DNA from 3 places in the Streptomyces sp. NPDC040622 genome. Region 2 is predicted to be linked to each of the others. Evidence: riboswitches for the same ligand, from Rfam matches in the RefSeq annotation. Region 2 holds a riboswitch; each other region holds the start of a gene.
What was found. A riboswitch is a leader RNA that binds a small molecule or an ion and turns the genes downstream of it on or off. The one in region 2 is predicted to bind cobalamin.

Region 1 (6,802 bases), on a different contig from region 2:
ACCCCTTGAGCTCCTTCAGCGTGAAGCCGGAGAAGATCTGTGCGGCCCACGGGTAGCAGACCTGGTCGTCGACCTCGCACAGCCGGTTGTAATAGCTGTAGAGGCTTTCCTTGTGCCCGGCCTTGTCCTTGAAGGGGATGACCTTCAGCGAGGGGTCCATCGTCTTGCGGGTCAGGACGCCCTTCATCTCCAGGAAGGGGAGGAGCGACTCCTCCAGGTCGTTGCGGTACGTCGTGTTGTCCGCGTCGAAGACGGCGTACGCGCCCTTGTGGTCGTTCCGCGCGATGACCTTGCCGAGCTTCTTCGCGACGGGCTTCGGCCAGTGCGACAGCTCACGGGCCGTGGCCGCCGAGGTGTCGGCGGCCGTCGCCTGGCTCGTCGGCCACAGGGCGCCGCCCGCGAGGACGGCGGCGGCGAGCGCCCCCGTGGTGCCGATGACGGCCAGCTTGCTCTTTGCCCGTACTGCCATGTCTCTACGTCCCTGCCGTTCCCTGAGAGCGATCTGCGGCCCCGTCCGGAGCGGCGCGCAATGCTATGGGGCGGGGCGGGCATTTCCCATGATCGAAGTCACCGTGGCCGGGGGGCATGGGTGAGATGAACACGGGTAGCCGAATGAGACTCCGAAAAGGCCTCCCGTGGCCACGGCCTCCCACGGCCTCCGGTCACCCGTGCCTCGGCCGCTGCCGCTGCCGCGCATACTGGAACACATGGGCTCCCGTGAGTTCGTCCGGACCGTTCCCCGGCTCGACGGCATGGTCGTCTCCGCGGTCGGCTACCGCACCGCGGGGCAGCGCCCCGCCCTGCACCGGGGCCTGCCGTCCCCGTACCTGACCGTGATCTTCTCCCTGGACGGCCCCATCGTCACCGGCGCGACCCCCGACGGGGCGTGGGGCCCCGGCGCGGCGCGCACCGACATCGTCGTCGGCGGCCTGCACCAGAGCCCCGCCTACGTCGTCCAGCCCGAGCACGAGGCCGGCATCCAGCTCGCCGTGCACCCCCTCGCGGCCCGCGCGCTCCTCGGGCTGCCCGCGGCGGACCTGGCCGGCCAACTCGTCGTCGGCGGCACCGACGTCCTGGGCGCGTACGCGGGCGAGGTCCGCGAGCGGCTGTGCGCGCTCGACCGCTGGGAGGACCGCTTCGACCTGCTCTCCGCCTACCTGAGGCGGCGCGCGGCGGACGACCGCACCACCGCTCCCGTACGCCCGGAGGTCGCCGAGGCCTGGGCGTGGCTCGCCCGGCACCGGGGCGCGGGCACCCTGGGCGGCCTGTCCCGGCACGTCGCGCTCAGCGAACGCCGGCTGACGGCGTTGTTCCGCGCCGAGACCGGCCTGAGCCCCAAACAGGCCGCCCGCCTGATGCGCTTCCAGCACGCCAAGTCCGCCGTGACCCGTGCCGTAGCGGCGGGCGCACCGCCCGACCTGGCCGGGGTCGCGGCCGACACCGGCTACTACGACCACTCCCACCTGGTCCGCGACTTCCAGCAGTACACAGGGTCGAGCCCGACCCGCTGGCTGGCCGAAGAGTGCCGGAATATCCAAGCCGGGGCGCACGGCACGGGCGAAGACTCGAAGGCATGAACACCACGCCTGACACGACGCCTGACGCGACACCTGGCCCCACGCCTGACACGACACCTGCCCCCACACCTGACCCCACGCCGAATTCCGCATCCGGCACGACCACGGAGAAGCAGGGGCTCAGCACGCCCCCTCCCGCCATCTGGCCGGCCCTCCAGGCGGAGGACGCCTCCGCGCTGATCGACTTCCTCGTCGGCACCGTCGGTTTCCTGCGCACCGCCGTCTACGAGGACGGGGGCCGCGTGGCCCACGCCCAGCTGGACTGGCCCGAGGGCGGCGGCGTCATGCTCGGCTCGTACGATCCGGCCGCCGCGGCCACCTGCGGAAAGCCCGGCACTGCGGGCGCCTATGTCGTCACCGGCCAGGTGGACGACCTGTACCGCAGGCTCACGGCGGCGGGCGTGAAGGTCACCGCTGAGATCGAGGACAAGCCGTACGGCAGCCGCGAATTCGGCATCGAGGACCCGGAGGGAAACCGCTGGTCGTTCGGCACGTACCGGGGCGAGCCCCGGCCCTGACCGGCGATCCGGGCCAGGACCGGCCGCGTGATAACTTGCGCAAGCCAGTCAAACCCACACCTGGGCCAGGGAATCCGGTGCAAGACCGGAACTGACGCGCAGCGGTGAGGGGGACGGGCGGGGCCACGGCCACTGGGCGTCCACGGACGCCCGGGAAGGCGCCCCGTCCGGCCGATCCCGAGTCCGAAGACCTGCTGGCGCCTCCGCTCGCACACCGGGCGGCGGAGGACGTGACGCAGGCCAGGCTCCGCGTATGAGCCGTGACATCCAAGGGATCCCGTGTCCTCGACAGCCCGTATATCCGCTCGTGCATCGGCTCGCGCATCCGCTATATCCGCTCGCGCATCAGCTCGTACGTCCGCCCTGCTCTGCGTCGGAGCGCTCGTGCTCACCGCGTGCGGCGACGGCTCCACGAGCAAGCCCGCGAACCGGGCGGACCGGAGCGCCGACGGCTATCCGGTCACGGTCGCCTCCTGCGGCAAGGAGGCGAAGGTCGAGGCCCCGCCGCGCCGCGCCGTCTCCCTGGACCAGGGCTCCTCGGAGATCCTGCTCTCCCTCGGCCTCGCCGACCGCATGGTGGGCACCGGCACCTGGACCGACCCGGTCCTGAAGAACCTCGCGAAGGACAACGCGAAGGTGGAGCGGCTCGCCGACCGCTACCCGTCGCTGGAGAAGGTCCTCTCCAAGGAGCCGGACTTCGTCAGCGCCTCCTTCCTCTACACGGTCGGCAAGGGGGGCGTCGCCGACCGTACGAAGTTCACCGAACTCGGCGTACCCGTCTACGTCTCGCCCTCCGACTGTGCCGGCAAGGACAACGACGGCGGCGGCGACGGAAAGCGCGTCAAGACCCTCACCATGGACACGGTCTACGGCGAGGTGCGCGACCTGGCGAAGGTCTTCGGCGTCCAGAAGCGCGGGGAGCGGCTGATCGCCGACCTGCGGCGCCGGGTCACCAAGGCCACCAAGGACATCGACGCCTCCGACGCGACGCTCCTCTACTGGTTCGCCAACTCCGACGCCCCCTACCTGGCGGGCTGCTGCGGCGCCCCCGGCATCATCACCCGCGAACTCGGCGCGAAGAACGTCTTCGACGACACCCGCGAGGAGTGGCCCCAGATCAACTGGGAGACCGTCGCCGACCGCGACCCCGACGTCCTCGTCCTCGGCGATCTCACCCGCAAGTCCCAGTCGGCGGAGAGCGCCGCGGCGAAGATCAAGTTCCTGGAGTCCAACCCGGCGACCAAGAACCTGACCGCGGTGAAGAAGAAGCGGTACGTGCTGCTCAGCGGCCAGGCCATGAACCCCTCGATCCGCACGGTCGACGGCATCGAGCAAGTGGCCGCGGGGCTGCGGAAGTTCGGGCTCGCCAAGTGAGCGGGGCGGCGCCCGGCAAGGAGAGCGCTCCTGAGCCGGTGGCATCGGAGCGGAAGCGGAAGCGGGACCTGGAGCGGGGCCTGGACCGAGACCTGGACATGGACCGGGACCGGAACCGGGACCGGGACCGGGGCCTGGACCGGAACCTGGACCTGGACCGGGACCTGGACCTGGACCTGGACCTGGACCTGGACCTGGACCGAGAACAGGACCAGGGCCGAGACCGGGGCCTGGACCGAGACCTGGACATGGACCGGGACCGGGACCTGGACCGAGAACAGGACGGGGACCTGGATCAAGGCCGGGAACCGGCAGTCCCGGCCGACCTCAGGGGCCGGACCGGCCGGACCGGCCGCACCGGCCTGCGCCTCGGCCTGCTCTGGCTGGCCGGCGCCGCCGCGCTCGTCCTCTCGGTGTCCGTGGCCGTCACCATCGGCCCCGCGGACATCTCCGTGCCCGACGTGTGGTCGACCGTCGCGGCCCACCTCGGCTGGGGCGAGACCCCGCTCACGCCGATCAGGGACGGCATCGTCTGGAACCTGCGGATGCCGCGCACCCTGCTCGCCGCGGTCTGCGGCGCGGGCCTCGCGGTCTGCGGCGCTGTCATGCAGTCCCTGCTCCGCAACCCCCTCGCCGACCCGTTCGTGCTCGGGGTGTCGTCCGGGGCGTCCACGGGAGCGGTCGCGGTCGTCGTCCTCGGCGTCGGCGGGGGAGTGGTGTCGATCTCGGCGGGCGCCTTCGCGGGCGCGGTCTGCTCCTTCGCGCTGGTGCTGCTCCTGAGCCACACGCTGGGCGACACCACGGACCGGGTCGTGCTGTCCGGTGTCGCGGCCATGCAGCTCTTCTCCGCGCTGACCTCGTTCGTCGTCCTCACCGCGGGCGACGCGGAGACCACCCGGGGCGTGCTGTTCTGGCTGCTCGGCTCGCTCAGCGGGATCGGCTGGACGGACGTGTGGCTGTGCGCGGGGGTGCTCGCGGTGGCGCTGGTCGTCTGCCTCGCCCACGCCCGTACGCTCGACGCCTTCGCGTTCGGCCCGGAGGCGGCGGCGACGCTGGGCGTCCGGGTGGCCCGCACCCGTCTCGTCCTGCTCTGCACGACCGCGCTCCTGACCGCGGCCCTGGTCAGCTCGGCGGGTGCGATCGGCTTCGTCGGCCTGGTCCTGCCGCACGCGGCGCGTGCGGTCGTCGGCTCCGGGCACGCCCGGCTGCTCCCGGTCACGGCACTGGCCGGCGCGGTCTTCCTGGTCTGGGTGGACACACTGGCCCGCACGGCCCTCGACCCGCAGGAGGTTCCGGTCGGCGTGGTGACCTCACTCATCGGCGTACCGGCGTTCGTGGCGGTGCTGTACCGGACGCGGAGGGCGACGTGACGCACGACAGCGACAGCGACAGCGACATTGACCTCGACATCGGCATCGACAGCGGCATCGACATCGACAGCGCGGAGGGCAGCACGTACGTGACCGCCACCCCGCAGGGTGCCGTGGGCCTGCGCGCCGACCGCGTGAGCCGGGAGGCGGGCGGGCGGCTCGTCGTCGACGGCGTCAGCCTCGCCCCGCCGGCCGGCGCCACCGTGGGACTCCTCGGCCCCAACGGATCCGGCAAGTCCACGCTTCTGCGCATCCTCGCGGGCGTTCTCGCCCCGGCCTCCGGAGTGGTCACCCTGGACGGCCGAGGCATGTCCGACACGGGCCGCCGAGCGGTGGCCCGGCGGATCGCCGTCGTCGAGCAACACGCCTCGACGCAGGTCGAGTTGACGGTACGGGACGTCGTACGGCTCGGCCGTATCCCGCACCGCCGCGCGTGGTCGGCCCCCACGCCGCACGACGAGCGGGCGGTGCGCGACGCGCTGGCCCGCACGGGGCTCACCGAACGCGCCGCCCAGGCCTGGCACACGCTCTCCGGCGGCGAGCGCCAGCGCGTCCAGATCGCCCGCGCCCTCGCGCAGGAACCCCGCGAGCTCCTGCTCGACGAACCCACCAACCACCTGGACATCCAGCACCAGTTGGACCTGCTGGGCCTGGTGGCGGAGCTCCCCGTCACCAGCGTGATAGCGCTGCACGACCTCAACCTCGCCGCGATGTTCTGCGACCACCTGCTGATCCTCAAGGAGGGCACGGCGTACGCGTCCGGCACCCCGGCCGAGGTGATCACCGAGGAGCTGATCGCGGAGGTGTACGGGGTGCGGGCGGTGGTGACGCCGGGGCCGGGAGGCCCCGACGGCCATCTGTCGGTGCGCTTCTTGCGGGGTTGAGAGCGGCACACTTCTTGCGGCGGGCAGGCAGGCCAACAACACCGGGTTGGCTCTTCACCCGACCGCCGCGCCCTCATAGGTTCGGTTCATGCCAGTGATAGCCCACGTGAGCGACATCCACATCGACACCGGCGCCGCGGACGCGGGCCGCAGCGTCGACCGAACCCGCGCCGTCATGACCTACCTGGACGGCCTCCCGTACGACCTGGACGCGGTCATCGTCACCGGCGACATCGCCGACCACGCGACCCCGTCCGAGTACGCGGCGGCCCGCGAACTGCTGGCCTCCCGCCACCCGTTGCTGGCATGTCCCGGCAACCACGACGAGCGCGCCGCGTACCGCGAGCACCTCCTCGGCGAGGCCGCGGACACGGCGCCGATCAACCGTGCCCTCGCCACGGAGGACTTCGTCCTCGCGCTGTGCGACACGTCGGTCCCGGGTGAGGACCACGGCAGGCTGGCGGACGAGACGCTGGACTGGCTGTCGGCCCTGCTGGCGGACACCCCGCCCACACGCCCGTTCCTGATCGCCTTCCACCACCCGCCGGTCCCGCTGCACACGCCGTACGTCGACGGGATCCGCCAGTTCGACGAGGACCGCCTGGCCGAACTGACCGCACGCCACCCGAACGTCACGGCGTTCCTGGCCGGCCACGCCCACACGCCCGCGGCGACGACGTTCGCGGGCCGCCCCCTCCTGGTCGCCCCGGGAGTGGTCTCCACGCTCCGCCTCCCCTGGGAACCCCGGACCCACCCGGCGCACCACGTCCACCGCGACCTGCCGCCGTCGGTCGCGTTCCACGTCCTGGACGACGGGGGCCGCCTGACGACGCACTTCCGCCCGGTACCGCTCCCGACCCCCTGAGCCGACCAGCCACCTACCGGAACTCGGCGACCCAGGGCTCGGCATCGGATCCCGGCGGCGTCAGATCCATCTCCCCGTCCGCACCGTCGAAGGCCCCGGTCCCCCCGGTCACGACACCCGTGACCACGGGATTCTCGTCCCCGGGCCCACTGGACACCCCTCTGGAAGCCTGAAAGGCAATTTTCCCCACACGCTCATCGCTCTCCCCGTTCCC
Region 2 (6,802 bases):
GCCTCTTCGGCGCCGAGGACCCCATCGAGGACGACGGCAGCCCCGCCGCCAACCGCGCCAAGTCCCTCACCCTGCTGGCCAGGCTGCCCACCGTCGTCGCCGCGGACCAGCGCCGCCGCCGGGGACTCGCCGCCGTGCGGCCCGACCCCGGACTGGGGTACGCGGAGAACTTCTTCGCCATGTGCTTCGGCGAGGTGCCCGCTCCGGAGATCGTCCGCTGCTTCGAGACCTCGCTCGTGCTGTACGCCGAACACAGCTTCAACGCCTCGACGTTCACCGCCCGCGTCGTCACCTCCACGCTCTCCGACCTCTACAGCGCGGTCACCGCGGCGATCGGCGCTCTGAAGGGACCCCTGCACGGCGGCGCCAACGAGGCAGTGATGCACATGCTGAACGAGATCGGCGACCCCGGCCGGGCCGGGCAGTGGCTGGACGAGGCGTTGGCGGACCGGCGCAGGATCATGGGCTTCGGCCACCGCGTCTACAAGGACGGCGACTCGCGCGTCCCGGTCATGCAGGAAGCCCTGGACCGGCTGGTCGCCCGGGCCGCCGACCCCGAGGTGACCCGGCTGGCCACCCTGCACGCAGCCCTGCGGCACGCCATGGCGGGCCGCAAGGGCCTCCACCCCAACCTGGACTACCCGGCGGGCCTCGCCTACCACCTGATGGGTTTCGACATCCCGGTCTTCACACCGATCTTCGTGATGAGCCGCATCACCGGCTGGACCGCCCACATCACCGAACAGCTCGCCCACAACGCGCTGATCCGGCCCCTCGCCTCGTACGCGGGGCCGGAACAGCGGGTCGTGCCCGCGGCGGCGGGCTAGCGGTTCCGCGCGTCAGGACGTCAGGACGTCAGGACGTCAAGACGCGGACAGCTCCTCGCGGACCGTCCGGGCCGCGGTGACGAGGTTCTCCAGTGAAGTGCGGGTCTCGGGCCAGCCGCGGGTCTTCAGGCCGCAGTCGGGGTTGACCCAGAGCCGTTCGGCCGGGATGGCCTCAAGTCCCGTACGCAGGAGGCTCGCCGCCTCCTCGGCGCTGGGCACGCGCGGGGAGTGGATGTCGTACACGCCCGGTCCGGCCTCGCGCGGATAGCCGTGTGCGGCGAGCTCGCGGGCGACCTGCATGTGGGAGCGGGCGGCTTCGAGGCTGATGACGTCGGCGTCGAGGTCGTCGATGGCCTGGACGATGTCCCCGAACTCGGCGTAGCACATGTGGGTGTGGATCTGGGTTTCCGGACGCACTCCGCTCGTGCTGAGGCGGAACGACTCCGTGGCCCACGTCAGGTAGGCGGGATGGTCGGCGGCGCGCAGCGGCAGCGTCTCGCGCAGGGCGGGCTCGTCGACCTGGATGACGGAAGTCCCGGCCGCCTCCAGGTCGTCGACCTCGTCGCGCAGGGCGAGGGCCACCTGGCGTGCGGTGTCGCCGAGAGGCTGGTCGTCGCGGACGAACGACCAGGCGAGCATGGTGACGGGGCCGGTGAGCATGCCCTTGACGGGGCGGCCGGTCAGGGACTGGGCGTAGGTCGTCCAACGCACCGTCATCGGCTCGGGCCGCGAGATGTCGCCCGCGAGGATCGGCGGGCGGACGTAGCGGGTGCCGTAGGACTGGACCCAGCCGTGCTGGGTGGCGAGGTAGCCGGTGAGCTGTTCGGCGAAGTACTGCACCATGTCGTTGCGCTCGGGCTCGCCGTGCACCAGGACATCGATGCCGGCCTTCTCCTGGAACGAGATCACCTCCTGGATCTCGGTCCTGATGCGCTCCTCGTACCCGGCGCCGTCGATCCGTCCGGCCCGCAGGTCGGCGCGGGCGGCGCGCAGTTCACCGGTCTGCGGGAACGACCCGATGGTCGTCGTCGGCAGCAACGGCAGGCCGAGGCTGCCGCGCTGGGCCGCGGCCCGCTCCGTGTACGGCTGGGAGCGGCGCGCGTCGGCGTCGGTGATGGCCTCGGCGCGGGCGCGGACGGCGGGGACGCGGGTGATGGGGGAGCCGGCCCGCGATGCCAGGTCGGCGCGGTTGGCGGCGAGCTGGGTGGAGATCGTGTCGGTGCCCTGGGCCAGGCCTCGGGCGAGCGTCACGATCTCGGCTGTCTTCTGGCGGGCGAAGGCCAGCCAGCGCAGGATCTGCGGCTCGATGTCCCGTTCGAGGGTGGCGTCGATGGGGACATGGAGGAGGGAGCAGGAGGCCGCCACGTCGACGCGGTCGGCGAGCCCCAGGAGGGTGCCGAGCGTGGTGAGGGACTTCTCCAGGTCGTTGACCCAGATGTTGCGGCCGTTGACGACACCGGCGATGAGCCGCTTGCCGGGAAGTCCGCCGACGGAGGCGAGCGCCTCGAGGTTGGCGGCCGCGGCCTCGGTGAAGTCGAGGGCGAGGCCGTCGACGGGGGCCTTCGCGAGTACGGGGAGCGCGTCGCCGAGGCGGTCGAAGTAGGAGGCGACCAGGAGCTTGGGGCGGTCGGGGAGGCCGCCGAGGTCGCGGTAGGCACGTTCGGCGGCGTTCAGCTCGGCCGGGGTGCGATCCTGGACGAGGGCGGGCTCGTCGAGCTGCACCCACTCGGCGCCCGCCGCGCGCAGGTCGGCGAGGACCTCGGCGTACACGGGAAGCAGCCGGTCCAGGAGGGTGAGGGGGTTGAAGTCGTCGGCCACTCCGGGGGCGGGCTTGGCCAGCAGGAGGTAGGTGAGGGGTCCCACGAGGACCGGGCGGGCCGTGAGCCCCAGGGCGAGGGCTTCCTTGAGCTCGGTGACCTGCTTGGTGGAGTCGGCGCGGAAGACGGTGTCGGGTCCCAACTCGGGCACCAGGTAGTGATAGTTGGTGTCGAACCACTTCGTCATCTCCAGCGGCGCCACGTCCTGGGTGCCGCGCGCCATCGCGAAGTACCCGTCGAGCGCGTCGGCGTCGACGGCGGCACGGTGGCGGGCGGGAATGGCGCCGACCATGACCGTGGTGTCCAGGACATGGTCGTAGTGCGAGAAGTCGCCGGTGGGGACTTCGCCGATGCCGGCGTCGGCGAGTTCCCGCCAGTTCGTGCGGCGAAGCTCGGCGGAGGCGGCCCGGAGGGCGTCGGCGGTGACGCGGCCCTTCCAGTACCCCTCGACGGCCTTCTTCAGTTCACGGTTGCGGCCCTGGCGGGGGTAGCCGTACACGGTGGCCCGTGCTGCCGCGGCTGCGGACTTGTCGGTCACGGAGATCTCCTTCGCGAGATGAATCCCTGAGATCCCGGGGACGGGACGAGAGCGCGAAGGGCGACGAACCGGACGGTGTGTGCTCGCGCGGTCGGCGCGTCGCCCGTCTGGTGTGTACGCCGACCCGCCCTCGAGGTCACCGAGATATCCGCGCACGAAGGGTTCGTGTGCGGACAGCGGGCAGGTCTTCGGACTCGCGGGCACGCCCTCGAAGAGGACACCTAATAGCCGTCGCTTCCCAGGACCGGTCTCCGGTCCCAGTGCGTGTGACGGCGGTCGTTCCCGCTCACCGCTGCGGGGCAGTCCCGGATTCCCACCGGGTTCCCTCTTGCGACGCGCCTGTCTGGCGGACAGGGCGAACCAGCTGCACCGATCACCTTACGGGCCCGTCCGCCGATGGATCGAGTCCGACCGACATTCGAGAGGTGAGCTGGAACACGTGGTTGACGTGCTTGACCGGTCGGCAGGGTGGGAAGGCCGGGTGCGGCGCGGCACGAACCTGATGGGCGCCTGGAAGCGGGCCTTGCGCGCGGCCCGGCGGAAGACGGTGAGGACCGCGGGGCCCGCGAGCAGCACGCAGCCGAAGTTGGTGACCGCGCGGCCGGTGTCCCAGCCCAGCGAGGTCGCCAGGTCGAAGGCGAGGTAGCGCTGCCACTGCTCGGTGAAGGGCAGGCCCGGCAGGTAGGCGATGGAGCTGTTCGGGTCGAGGGAGAAGGGCCAGAAGGAGAGGTTGAGCAGGAAGCCGAAGAGGTAGCCCGACAGGGAGCCGTACACCGCGAGCAGCAGTACCTCGCGGCGGCCCGTGGCACGGGGGAGCAGGCCGGCCAGCATGCCGACGAAGGCGCAGCCGAACATCTGGTACGGCATCCACGGCCCCACGCCGCCCGTGATGAGGGCGGAGGCGAACAGGGACGTACAGCCCAGCGTGAAGCCGAAGCCGGGACCGTAGACCCGGCCCGCCAGGACCAGGATGAAGAAGACGGTCTCGATGCCCGCCGTGCCCGCGCCCAGCGGCCGGACGGCCGCGTTGACGGCGGAGAGCACGCCGAGCATCGCCAGTGCCTTGGAGTTGATCCCGCCCTCGGCGATCTCGGAGATGACCACGCAGAGCACCAGGACGAGCAGGGCGCCGAAGATGAGCGGCGGGGCGTACGAGGAGCCGAACTTGCCGGGGGCGACCACGAACGGCCAGAAGAAGGCGACCAGACCGACGAACGCGGCCAGGGCGATGACGAATCCGGCCCGGGGCGTGATGCGGATCGCCGTGGTGCGGAGCCGTCCCGGAGCGGTACTCACCTGTCGTCGCCCTCCTCGGCGTCGCAGAGCGCGGCAGTTGCCTGGCGCACCGTCAGATAGGGCAGGGGCGACAGGACTTTGGCCACCTGAGGGGCGAACACCGGTGAGGACATGACCACGTCGGCCGCGGCTCCGTCCGCGACGGTCTCACCCTCGGCCATCACCACCACCCGGTCGGCGGTCCTGGCCACGAACTCGACGTCGTGCGTGGAGACCACGACCGCGCGGCCCTCGGCCGCGAGCGCGTCGAGAATGCCGGTGAGCTGTGCCTTGGCGCGGTAGTCCAGGCCCCGGGTCGGTTCGTCCAGGAGGACGACGCCGGGCGCCGCGGACAGCTGGATCGCCAGTACCAGGGCCAGCTTCTGCCCCTCGGAAAGGTCCCGTGGATGCGCGGCGCCGTCGATGCCCGGGGCCAGCCGGTCCAGGATGTCGCGGGCGAGCGATCCGGTGCCGTCGGCGGCGGACTCGGCGTCGGCCCGGTCGAGTTCCTGCTTGACGCTCTCCAGATACAGGAGGTCGGTCGGGGTCTGGGGGACCAGGCCGACCAGGCGACGGGCCTGGGTGGGGGAGACCGAGCCGGGGTCCTGGGCGCGGGCCGGGCGTTCGACCGCGGGTGCGCCCCACGGGGTGACGCGCACGGTGCCGTCCGTGCGGTGTCCGGAGCCCTGCAGCGCCCACAGGAGCGAGGACTTGCCGGATCCGTTGCGGCCCATCAGGGCGACGGTCTCGCCGCCGCGCAGCTCCAGGTCGACCTCGCGCACGGCGGGCAGGACCTGGCCCCGGTAGAGGACGCTGATTCCGCGCGCGTCGAGGAGTCTCGGCCGCGATTCCCGCGCCGCGGGGGCCGGTGGCCGGGCGGGCGGCACGGGTGCGCCGGCCAGCCTGGCGCGCAGCGGGGCCGCGGCGCGGCGGGCGTCACGGACCGAGAGCGGCAGGGGGTCCCAGCCGGCCGTGCGGCCGAGTTCGACGACCGGGGGAGCGACACGGGCGGTGCGGAACATCCGGGCGGGTGGGCCCGACTCGACCCGTCCGTCGCCCGCCAGGTGCAGGACCCGGTCGGCGTACTGCACGACGCGCTCCAGGCGGTGCTCGGCCAGCAGCACGGTGACGCCGAGGTCGTGGACGAGGCGGGTGATCGCGGAGAGTACTTCCTCGGCGGCGGTCGGGTCGAGCGCGGAGGTCGGTTCGTCCAGGACCAGCACGCGCGGGTGGGCGGTCAGGACCGACCCGATCGCGACGCGCTGCTGCTGGCCGCCGGAGAGTTCGTGCAGGGCGCGGTGGCGCAGGTCGGCCAGGCCGAGCAGGTCGAGGGTCTCTTCGACGCGTTTGCGCATGGTGTCGGCAGGGACGGCCAACTGCTCCATGGCGTACGCGAGTTCCTCCTCGACGGTGTCGGTGACGAAGCCGTCCAAGGGGTCTTGGCCCACCATGCCGACCACGTCGGCGAGTTCCCTGGGCGGGTGGCCCGCGGTGTCGCGGCCGTCGACGGTGACGGTGCCGTACAGGGTGCCGCCGGTGAAGTGCGGGACCAGGCCGTTGACGGTGCCGAGCAGGGTGGACTTGCCGACGCCGGTAGCGCCGACGACGAGGCAGAGCTCGCCCTCCTCGACGGTGAGGTCGACGTCGTGCAGGACGGGCTCGGCCGTGTCGTCGTACGCGACGGAGACGTGGTCGAAGGTGATCACTTGGCGGCGGCTTTCTGGGGGTGCCGGGCGCGGGGCGCGGGGCGCCGCGTGGTGCCCGGAGACGGGAGCGACACGGGAAGCGGCGGCGGTGCCAGGAATCCGGCGGCGCCCGCGAGCAGGACGGCCGCCGCGGGAACCATCGGGAGCGTCGGCCAGCTCAGCGGGTAGATGGACGGGTTGAGCTCCGCCGCGTTGAATCCGACGTTGGTGAAGAGCAGGACGGCCGACAGGACGCCGCAGCCCGCCACCGCCCACTCCTCGAATCGCCAGGGGTCGGGCCGGTAGGTGGTCCGGGTGACCCGGCGCCCGCCGAGCCGAAGTCCGGCCACGCACAGCACCGCGCCGGCCCCCATGGCGGGGAAGCCGAGGAGGCGCGGAGCGGTGGCGTCGAGGAGTCCGTACGCGCCTGCGCACAACCCGCACATGCCAAGGAGCATCAGCGCGCCGGTGAGGCGGCGCGAGCGGCGCGTCGCCGTGCCCGCGCGGCCGTAGCCGCGCGAATCCATGGCGGCCGCCAGGCGCAACGAACGCTCCAGCGCGTCCTCGAGCACCGGCACGACGATGCCGCGCAGTGCCCGCAGGCCCCTGGTCCGCCCCGCGCGCAGTCGCCGGGCGCGGCGCACCCGCTGCACGCTCTGG
Region 3 (6,802 bases), on a different contig from region 2:
CGCCGTGTCCCGCCCGCATGGAGGTGCTCCTTGACCGGGGGCCCTTCACGCTCGACGGGGAGCGTGAACTGCTGCGCCGGTACGGGGTGGATGTCGTGGTGACGAAGGACAGCGGGGGTGGGGCGACGGCGCCGAAACTGGCTGCCGCGCGTGAGGCGGGGGTTCCGGTGGTCGTGGTCCGGCGGCCCGCGGTGCCGGATGCGGCCTCGGTGGCCGCCTCGCCCGGGGAGGCGGCCGACTGGGTACGCCTCCTCCCGCGGGGCGGGGCGTAGTCCCTCCGCCCCGCCCGTCCGTGGTGGCCGGTCGCGCGGTTCCCCGCGCCCCTGGGACACCCTGCGCCCCGGCGCGGGGTGCCCCGTACCGTCCGCGAGGCGCGCCGTGGGTCTACGTCGGTGTGGTCTCCGGGTATCTGCGGGGTGTCCAGACGATCTGCTTTTTGCCGTCGTTCCTCTGGACCCATTGGGTCTGGGAGGAGCCGACGATCAGCAGCGTGCGCATGTCGACGTCCGACGGGTCCAGGTCACCCAGGCGTACGACGCGTACGTTCTCCTCGGGGCCTCCGACGTCTCTGCCGAGGACCACCGGCGTGTCCGGTGTGCGGTGCTCAAGGAGCAGTTCGCGGGCCTTGCCGACCTGCCAGGTGCGGCTGCGCGAGCCGGGGTTGTAGAGCGCGAGGACGAGGTCCGCCGCGGCCGCCGCCGCGAGGCGTTCCGCGATGACCTCCCACGGCTTGAGACGGTCGGAGAGGGAGAGGGTCGCGTAGTCGTGGCCGAGCGGCGCCCCCGCGCGGGCCGCCGCCGCGTTGGCGGCGGTCACCCCGGGCAGCACCCGGACCGGCACGTCCGCGTACGCGTCCTGCGAGGCGACCTCCAGGACGGCCGTGGCCATCGCGAAGACGCCCGGGTCGCCGCCCGACACGACGGCGACGCGCCGCCCGCGCTGCGCCAGCTCCAGGGCGAACTCGGCGCGCTCCGACTCGACCCGGTTGTCGGAGCCGTGCCGCCGCTGTCCCGGCCGGTGCGGCACCCGGTCGACGTACGTGGTGTAGCCGACCAGGTCGTCGGCGGCGGCCAGCGCGCCGCGCGTCTCGGGGGTCAGCCACAGCGGGCCCGCGGGGCCGGTGCCGACCACGACGACCTCGCCGCGCTCCGCGTCCCGCGCGGGCGGCTCGGGCGCGGGGCCGCCGGTCAGCGGCGCCACCCTGCTGGGCAGGACCGCCACGGAGAAGTACGGCACCGAATCCGGGTCCACGTCGGCCAGCCTGCCGGTGCGCTCGCCGGCCATGGTGGCCCGCTCGACGTAGCGGGCCTCCGCCAGGCGGCCCGCCGTCTCCAGGGCGCCGCGCACCTTCCCGAACGTACGGCCGAGCTTCATGACGACCGCGGAGTCCGTCGCCGCCAGACGCGCGGCCAGCTCCTCCTCGGGGAGCGTGCCGGGCAGGACGGTGAGGACCTCCTCGGCCTCCACCAGCGGCTCGCCGAGGCGGGCCGCCGCCGCGCTCACCGAGGTCACGCCGGGGATCACCTCGGTCGGGTAGCGGTGCGCGAGGCGCTTGTGCATGTGCTGGTAGGAGCCGTAGAAGAGCGGGTCGCCCTCGGCCAGGACGGCGACCGTGCGGCCCGCGTCGAGGTGGACGGCGAGGCGGGCGGCGGCCTCCTCGTAGAAGTCGTCGAGGGCGCCGCGGTAGCCGCCGGGGTGGTCGGTGCTCTCCGTGGTGACGGGGTAGACCAGCGCTTCCTCGATGTGGTCGGCGCGCAGGTGCGCGGCCGCGATCGAGCGGGCTATGGAACGGCCGTGTCGTGCCGAGTGGTAGGCGACGACGTCGGCCGCCGCGATCACCTCGACGGCGCGCAGGGTCATCAGCGACGGGTCGCCCGGGCCGAGCCCGACGCCGTACAGCCGCCCCTGCGCGGTCCCGGCGGCCCGGGTCGCGTTCTCGGTGCGCTGTTCGGTGCTCTGTTCGGTGCTCTGTTCGGTGAGCCGTTCGGTCCTCTGTTCGGTGTTCACTCGGCCTCGCTCGCAATCGCGTTGATCGCCGCCGCGGCCATCGCACTGCCGCCCCTGCGACCCCGTACGACCAGATATTCCAGGCCCGAGGAGTGCGCGGCGAGCGCGTCCTTGGACTCGGCGGCGCCGACGAAGCCGACCGGGATGCCGAGGACGGCGGCGGGGCGGGGCGCGCCCTCCTCGATCATCTCCAGGAGGCGGAAGAGCGCCGTGGGGGCGTTGCCGATGGCGACGACCGAGCCTTCGAGGCGGTCGCGCCAGAGTTCGAGGGCGGCGGCGCTGCGGGTCGTGCCCAGCCGCGCCGCGAGGTCCGGCACGGACGGGTCGGCGAGGGTGCAGATCACGTCGTTGCCGGCGGGCAGCCGCTTGCGCGTGACGCCGCTGGCGACCATGTTCGCGTCGCAAAGGATCGGCGCGCCGTCGCGCAGCGCCTTGCGGGCGTCGGCGATCACCCGCGGGCTGTGGGCGAGATCCTTCACGAGGTCGACCATGCCGCAGGCGTGGATCATCCGGACCGCGACCTGACTGACGTCGGCGGGCAGCCCGTTCAGGTCGGCCTCCGCGCGGATGGTGGCAAAGGACTCGCGGTAGATCGCCGCGCCGTCCTTCTCGTAGTCGAACACTGTGCTCTCGCTCATCTCGTGGCCGTCGTTCTCGTGGTGGTGCATGCGGTGTTCGTGGTGGTACGTACCGTTTTTGTGCGGGTACGTGCCGTGGTGACGCGGTCGGTCAGGGTGCCGTCGGGCACGGGGATCGCCTCGCCGGCCGTGCGCGCCGTCACCTCGTACCGCCCGCCGCCGGTGGCGAGGACGTCGACCCAGTCGCCGCGCGGGTGTCCGCAGCGGCGTTCGCAGCCGGAGAAATGGACCGGCAGGACGGGCAGCGCGCCGTGGGCGGGGATCCCGTCGTCGAGGCCCGGCACGGCGTCCGCGCGCACGTCGGCGAGGGACTTGGCGCAGCCGGGGCGGCCGGCGCAGGCGCCGACGCCGCGCCAGGGCGAGTCGGCGGTGGTGAGGTACCCGGCGTCGGCCAGGACGGCGAGGCGGTCCCGGGCCGCGTCCGCGTCGGCGAAGCCGGGGAGCACGAAGCCGCGCCACGGGGTGACGCGCAGCTCGTCGGCGGGGAGCGGCAGGAGGGCCCGCCACTGGGCGGCGTCGACGCGGCCGAGGGGAACGTCGACGGCGACCGCGCGGCCGGTGACGCCCGGGGCCGGCGGGGCACCTAGGGTCACCGGCGGGGGCCCGGCGGGCACGGCCCCGGTGGGCGCCGCCCCGACGGACGCGGCCCCGGTGGGCGCGGCCCCGGTGGGCGCCGCCCCGACGGACGCGATCCCGGCGGGCGCGGTCCCCGCGGGCGGGGTCCCGGTGGGCGCGGCCCCGACGGGCGCGATCCCAGCGGACGCGATCCCAGCGGGCACCGCCTCGGCGGACACAGCCCCGCTGGGCATGACCTCGACGGGCGCGGCCCCAACGGGCACCGCCCCGGCGGACGCGGTCCCGGCAGGCACGGCCCCGGCGGGCACCGCCTCGGCGGACGCAACCCCGCTGGGCACGGTCCCGACGGGCGCAGCCCCAACGGGCACCGCCCCGGCGGACGCGATCTCGACAGGCACGGCCCCGGCGGGCACCGCCTCGGCGGACGCAACCCCGATGGGCACGGTCCCGACCGGCACGGTCCCGGCGGACCCGGCCCCGCCAGACCCGGCCCCGACGGACTCGGCCCAGATGCCCGCCCGCTCCAGCGCCCCCGCAAGGTCCGCACCCGGGCTGCCGGGCAGCTCCGCCACCCGCCAGGCCCCGTTGCCCGCCGCGCGCGCGGCGGCGAGGAAGGCGCCGGCGGCGGCGAGTGCGGCGCGCGGGGCGTCCGGCGCGGCGACGCGGCGGGCGAGGTCCCCGAGCCGTACGACCGCCGTCCCGCCGGATTCTGCGATCAAGGTCACATCGCCGCCGAGCCCGGCCACGTCCCCGCGCCCGTCGTCCAGGGCGAACAGGAAGCGGCCCGAGAGTTCCGCGGTCCACTCCTCGGCGCAGAGGAGTCCGTCCAGCTCACGGACCCACAACTGCACGTCGGCGTGGCCGAGTCCGTCGGTTCCCGCGGCCGGGGACGCCACGATGTTCCGGACGCGTTCGTGCCGCTCGGAGGGGAGCAGGCCCGCGTCGGCGAGCAGCCGGGCGAGCTCGCCGCCGCACGTCTCGCCCAGGCCGCGCAGCTCGATGTTGCCGCGCGAGGTGATGCTGAGGTTCCCGTCCCCCAGGCGCTCCGCCGCCGTCCCCAGCGCCACGACCTGACGGGTCGTCAAAAGGCCGCCGGGCAGGCGGAGTCGGGCGAGCCGGCCGTCGTCGGCGAGGTGCAGGCGAAGCGCTCCGGGGCAGGCGTCACCCCGGTCGCGTATGACGGATTCGCCCTGGTCTGGGGGGAGAGCTGGGGTGGGCGGCATGGCGGCGAGCATACCCACGCGGATCCGGCCGGTCGCCTGCCGGGACGGGCCGTCGCGGCAGGTGGCCGCCCCGCCGGACGCGGGCAGGACTTACTATGCAGGCGGCGGTCCGACAGGTCCGCCGACGCCAGCGACGGCGTGGGTCCACCAGGACCCGAGGGAGGAAGCCCGGTGCGATTCCGGCGCGGTCCCGCCACTGTGAGCCCCACCCGTGTGGGGTGAGCCAGGAACTCCTGCCGTCCATACGACCACCCGGGGCGCGGACACCCCGAGGAAGGCCTGCGCCCGCATGCTTCTGCTGTTGTCGACCTCCGACACCGACCTGCTCAGCGCCCGCGCGGCGGGAGGCCCGGTCGACTACCGGTTCGCCAACCCCTCGCGCCTCGACCTCACCGGGCTGCCCGCCCTGCTCGACGGCGTCGACCTCGTCGTCGTCCGCCTCCTCGGCGGCGTCCGCGCCTGGCAGGACGGCCTGGACCAGCTCATCGCCACCGGCCTGCCGGTCGTCGTGCTCACCGGTGAACAGGCGCCCGACGCCCAGCTGATGGCCTCCTCCACCGTGCCGGTCGGCATCGCCGCCGAGGCGCACGCCTACCTCGCGCACGGCGGCCCCGCGAACCTGGAGCAGCTGGCCCGCTTCCTCTGCGACACCGTGCTGCTCACCGGGCACGGTTTCGAGCCGCCGGCGCCCGCACCCTCCTGGGGCCCGCTGGAGCGCACCGCGCGCGAGGTCGAGGGCCCGACGGTGGCCGTGCTCTACTACCGCGCCCACCACATGAGCGGCAACACCGCGTTCGTGGACGCGCTCTGCGGTGCGATCGAGGACGCGGGCGCGCGGCCCCTCCCGCTCTACGTGGCGTCGCTGCGCGCCCCCGAGCCCGAGCTGATCGACGCGCTGCGCGCCGCCGACACCATCGTGACGACGGTCCTCGCGGCCGGTGGCACCAAGCCCGCCGAGGCCTCCGCGGGCGGCGACGACGAGTCGTGGGACGCGGGCGCCCTGACCGGCCTCGACGTGCCGATCCTCCAGGCGCTCTGCCTGACCGGGTCCCGCGCGGCCTGGGAGGAGAACGACGAGGGCGTCTCGCCGCTGGACGCCGCGAGCCAGATCGCGGTGCCGGAGTTCGACGGCCGCCTCATCACGGTCCCCTTCTCCTTCAAGGAGATCGACGAGGACGGCCTGCCCGCGTACGTGGCCGACGCCGAGCGGGCGGCCCGCGTCGCCGGCATCGCCGTGCGCCACGCCCGCCTGAAGCACATCCCGGCCGCCGACAAGCGCCTGGCCCTGGTGCTGTCCGCGTACCCGACGAAGCACTCCCGCATCGGCAACGCGGTGGGGCTCGACACCCCCGCCTCCGCCGTCGAGCTGCTGCGCAGGTTGCGCGCCGAGGGGTACGACTTCGGCCCCGAGGCCGACATCCCCGGCCTGGTCTCCGGCGACGGCGACGAGCTGATCCGCGCGCTCATCGACGCGGGCGGCCACGACCAGGAGTGGCTCACCGAGGAGCAGCTCGCCGCCAACCCGGTGCGCATACCCGCCGCCGACTACAAGCGGTGGTACGCCACGCTCCCCGCGGAGCTGCGCGCGTCCGTCGAGGGCCACTGGGGCCCGCCGCCCGGCGAGATGTTCCTGGACCGCAGCCGGGTGGGCCGGGGCGGCGACCCGGAGGGCGACATCGTGCTCGCCGCCCTGCGCCGCGGGAACCTGCTGGTCCTCATCCAGCCGCCGCGCGGCTTCGGCGAGAACCCCATCGCGATCTACCACGACCCCGACCTGCCGCCCTCGCACCACTACTTGGCGGCCTACCGCTGGATCGCGGCGCCCGCGGCCGACGGCGGCTTCGGCGCCGACGCGATGGTCCACCTCGGCAAGCACGGCAACCTGGAGTGGCTGCCCGGCAAGAACGCCGGCCTCTCCGCGGCCTGCGGCCCCGACGCGGCGCTCGGCGACCTGCCGCTGATCTACCCCTTCCTGGTCAACGACCCGGGCGAGGGCACGCAGGCCAAGCGCCGCGTGCACGCCACGCTCATCGACCACCTGGTGCCGCCGATGGCGCGCGCCGACTCCTACGGCGACATCGCGCGCCTGGAGCAGCTCCTCGACGAGTACGCGCAGATCAGCTCCATGGACCCGGCGAAGCTGCCCGCGATCCGCGCGCAGATCTGGACGCTCATCCAGGCCGCGAAGCTCGACCACGACCTGGGCCTGGAGGACCGTCCCGACGACGACGGCTTCGACGACTTCCTGCTGCACGTCGACGGCTGGCTCTGCGAGATCAAGGACATGCAGATCCGCGACGGTCTGCACGTGCTGGGCAAGGCGCCGGCGGGCGGCGACCGCGTCAACCTGGTCCTCGC

Region 1: another riboswitch for cobalamin. It lies ahead of ACZ592_RS28225 (ABC transporter substrate-binding protein); the one in region 2 lies ahead of metE (5-methyltetrahydropteroyltriglutamate--homocysteine S-methyltransferase).
Region 3: another riboswitch for cobalamin. It lies ahead of cobN (cobaltochelatase subunit CobN); the one in region 2 lies ahead of metE (5-methyltetrahydropteroyltriglutamate--homocysteine S-methyltransferase).

What each region holds. Positions count from the first base shown of each region.
Region 1 is NZ_JBVIXD010000010.1:57,166-63,967, reverse strand. It holds gene ACZ592_RS28240 (HAD family hydrolase) at 1-469, opposite strand, end outside; gene ACZ592_RS28235 (AraC family transcriptional regulator) at 708-1,577, shown strand; gene ACZ592_RS28230 (VOC family protein) at 1,574-2,095, shown strand; cobalamin riboswitch at 2,124-2,308, shown strand; gene ACZ592_RS28225 (ABC transporter substrate-binding protein) at 2,480-3,469, shown strand; gene ACZ592_RS28220 (FecCD family ABC transporter permease) at 3,718-4,839, shown strand; gene ACZ592_RS28215 (ABC transporter ATP-binding protein) at 4,929-5,723, shown strand; gene ACZ592_RS28210 (metallophosphoesterase) at 5,812-6,588, shown strand; gene ACZ592_RS28205 (hypothetical protein) at 6,602-6,802, opposite strand, start outside.
Region 2 is NZ_JBVIXD010000008.1:354,248-361,049, reverse strand. It holds gene ACZ592_RS24830 (bifunctional 2-methylcitrate synthase/citrate synthase) at 1-827, shown strand, start outside; gene metE (5-methyltetrahydropteroyltriglutamate--homocysteine S-methyltransferase) at 864-3,182, opposite strand; cobalamin riboswitch at 3,345-3,562, opposite strand; gene ACZ592_RS24820 (ECF transporter S component) at 3,561-4,478, opposite strand; gene ACZ592_RS24815 (ABC transporter ATP-binding protein) at 4,475-6,163, opposite strand; gene ACZ592_RS24810 (energy-coupling factor transporter transmembrane component T) at 6,160-6,802, opposite strand, start outside.
Region 3 is NZ_JBVIXD010000005.1:580,989-587,790, forward strand. It holds gene ACZ592_RS17235 (cobalt-precorrin-6A reductase) at 1-272, shown strand, start outside; gene ACZ592_RS17240 (precorrin-2 C(20)-methyltransferase) at 385-2,007, opposite strand; gene ACZ592_RS17245 (precorrin-8X methylmutase) at 2,004-2,645, opposite strand; gene ACZ592_RS17250 (cobalamin biosynthesis protein CobG) at 2,642-4,444, opposite strand; cobalamin riboswitch at 4,569-4,692, shown strand; gene cobN (cobaltochelatase subunit CobN) at 4,734-6,802, shown strand, end outside.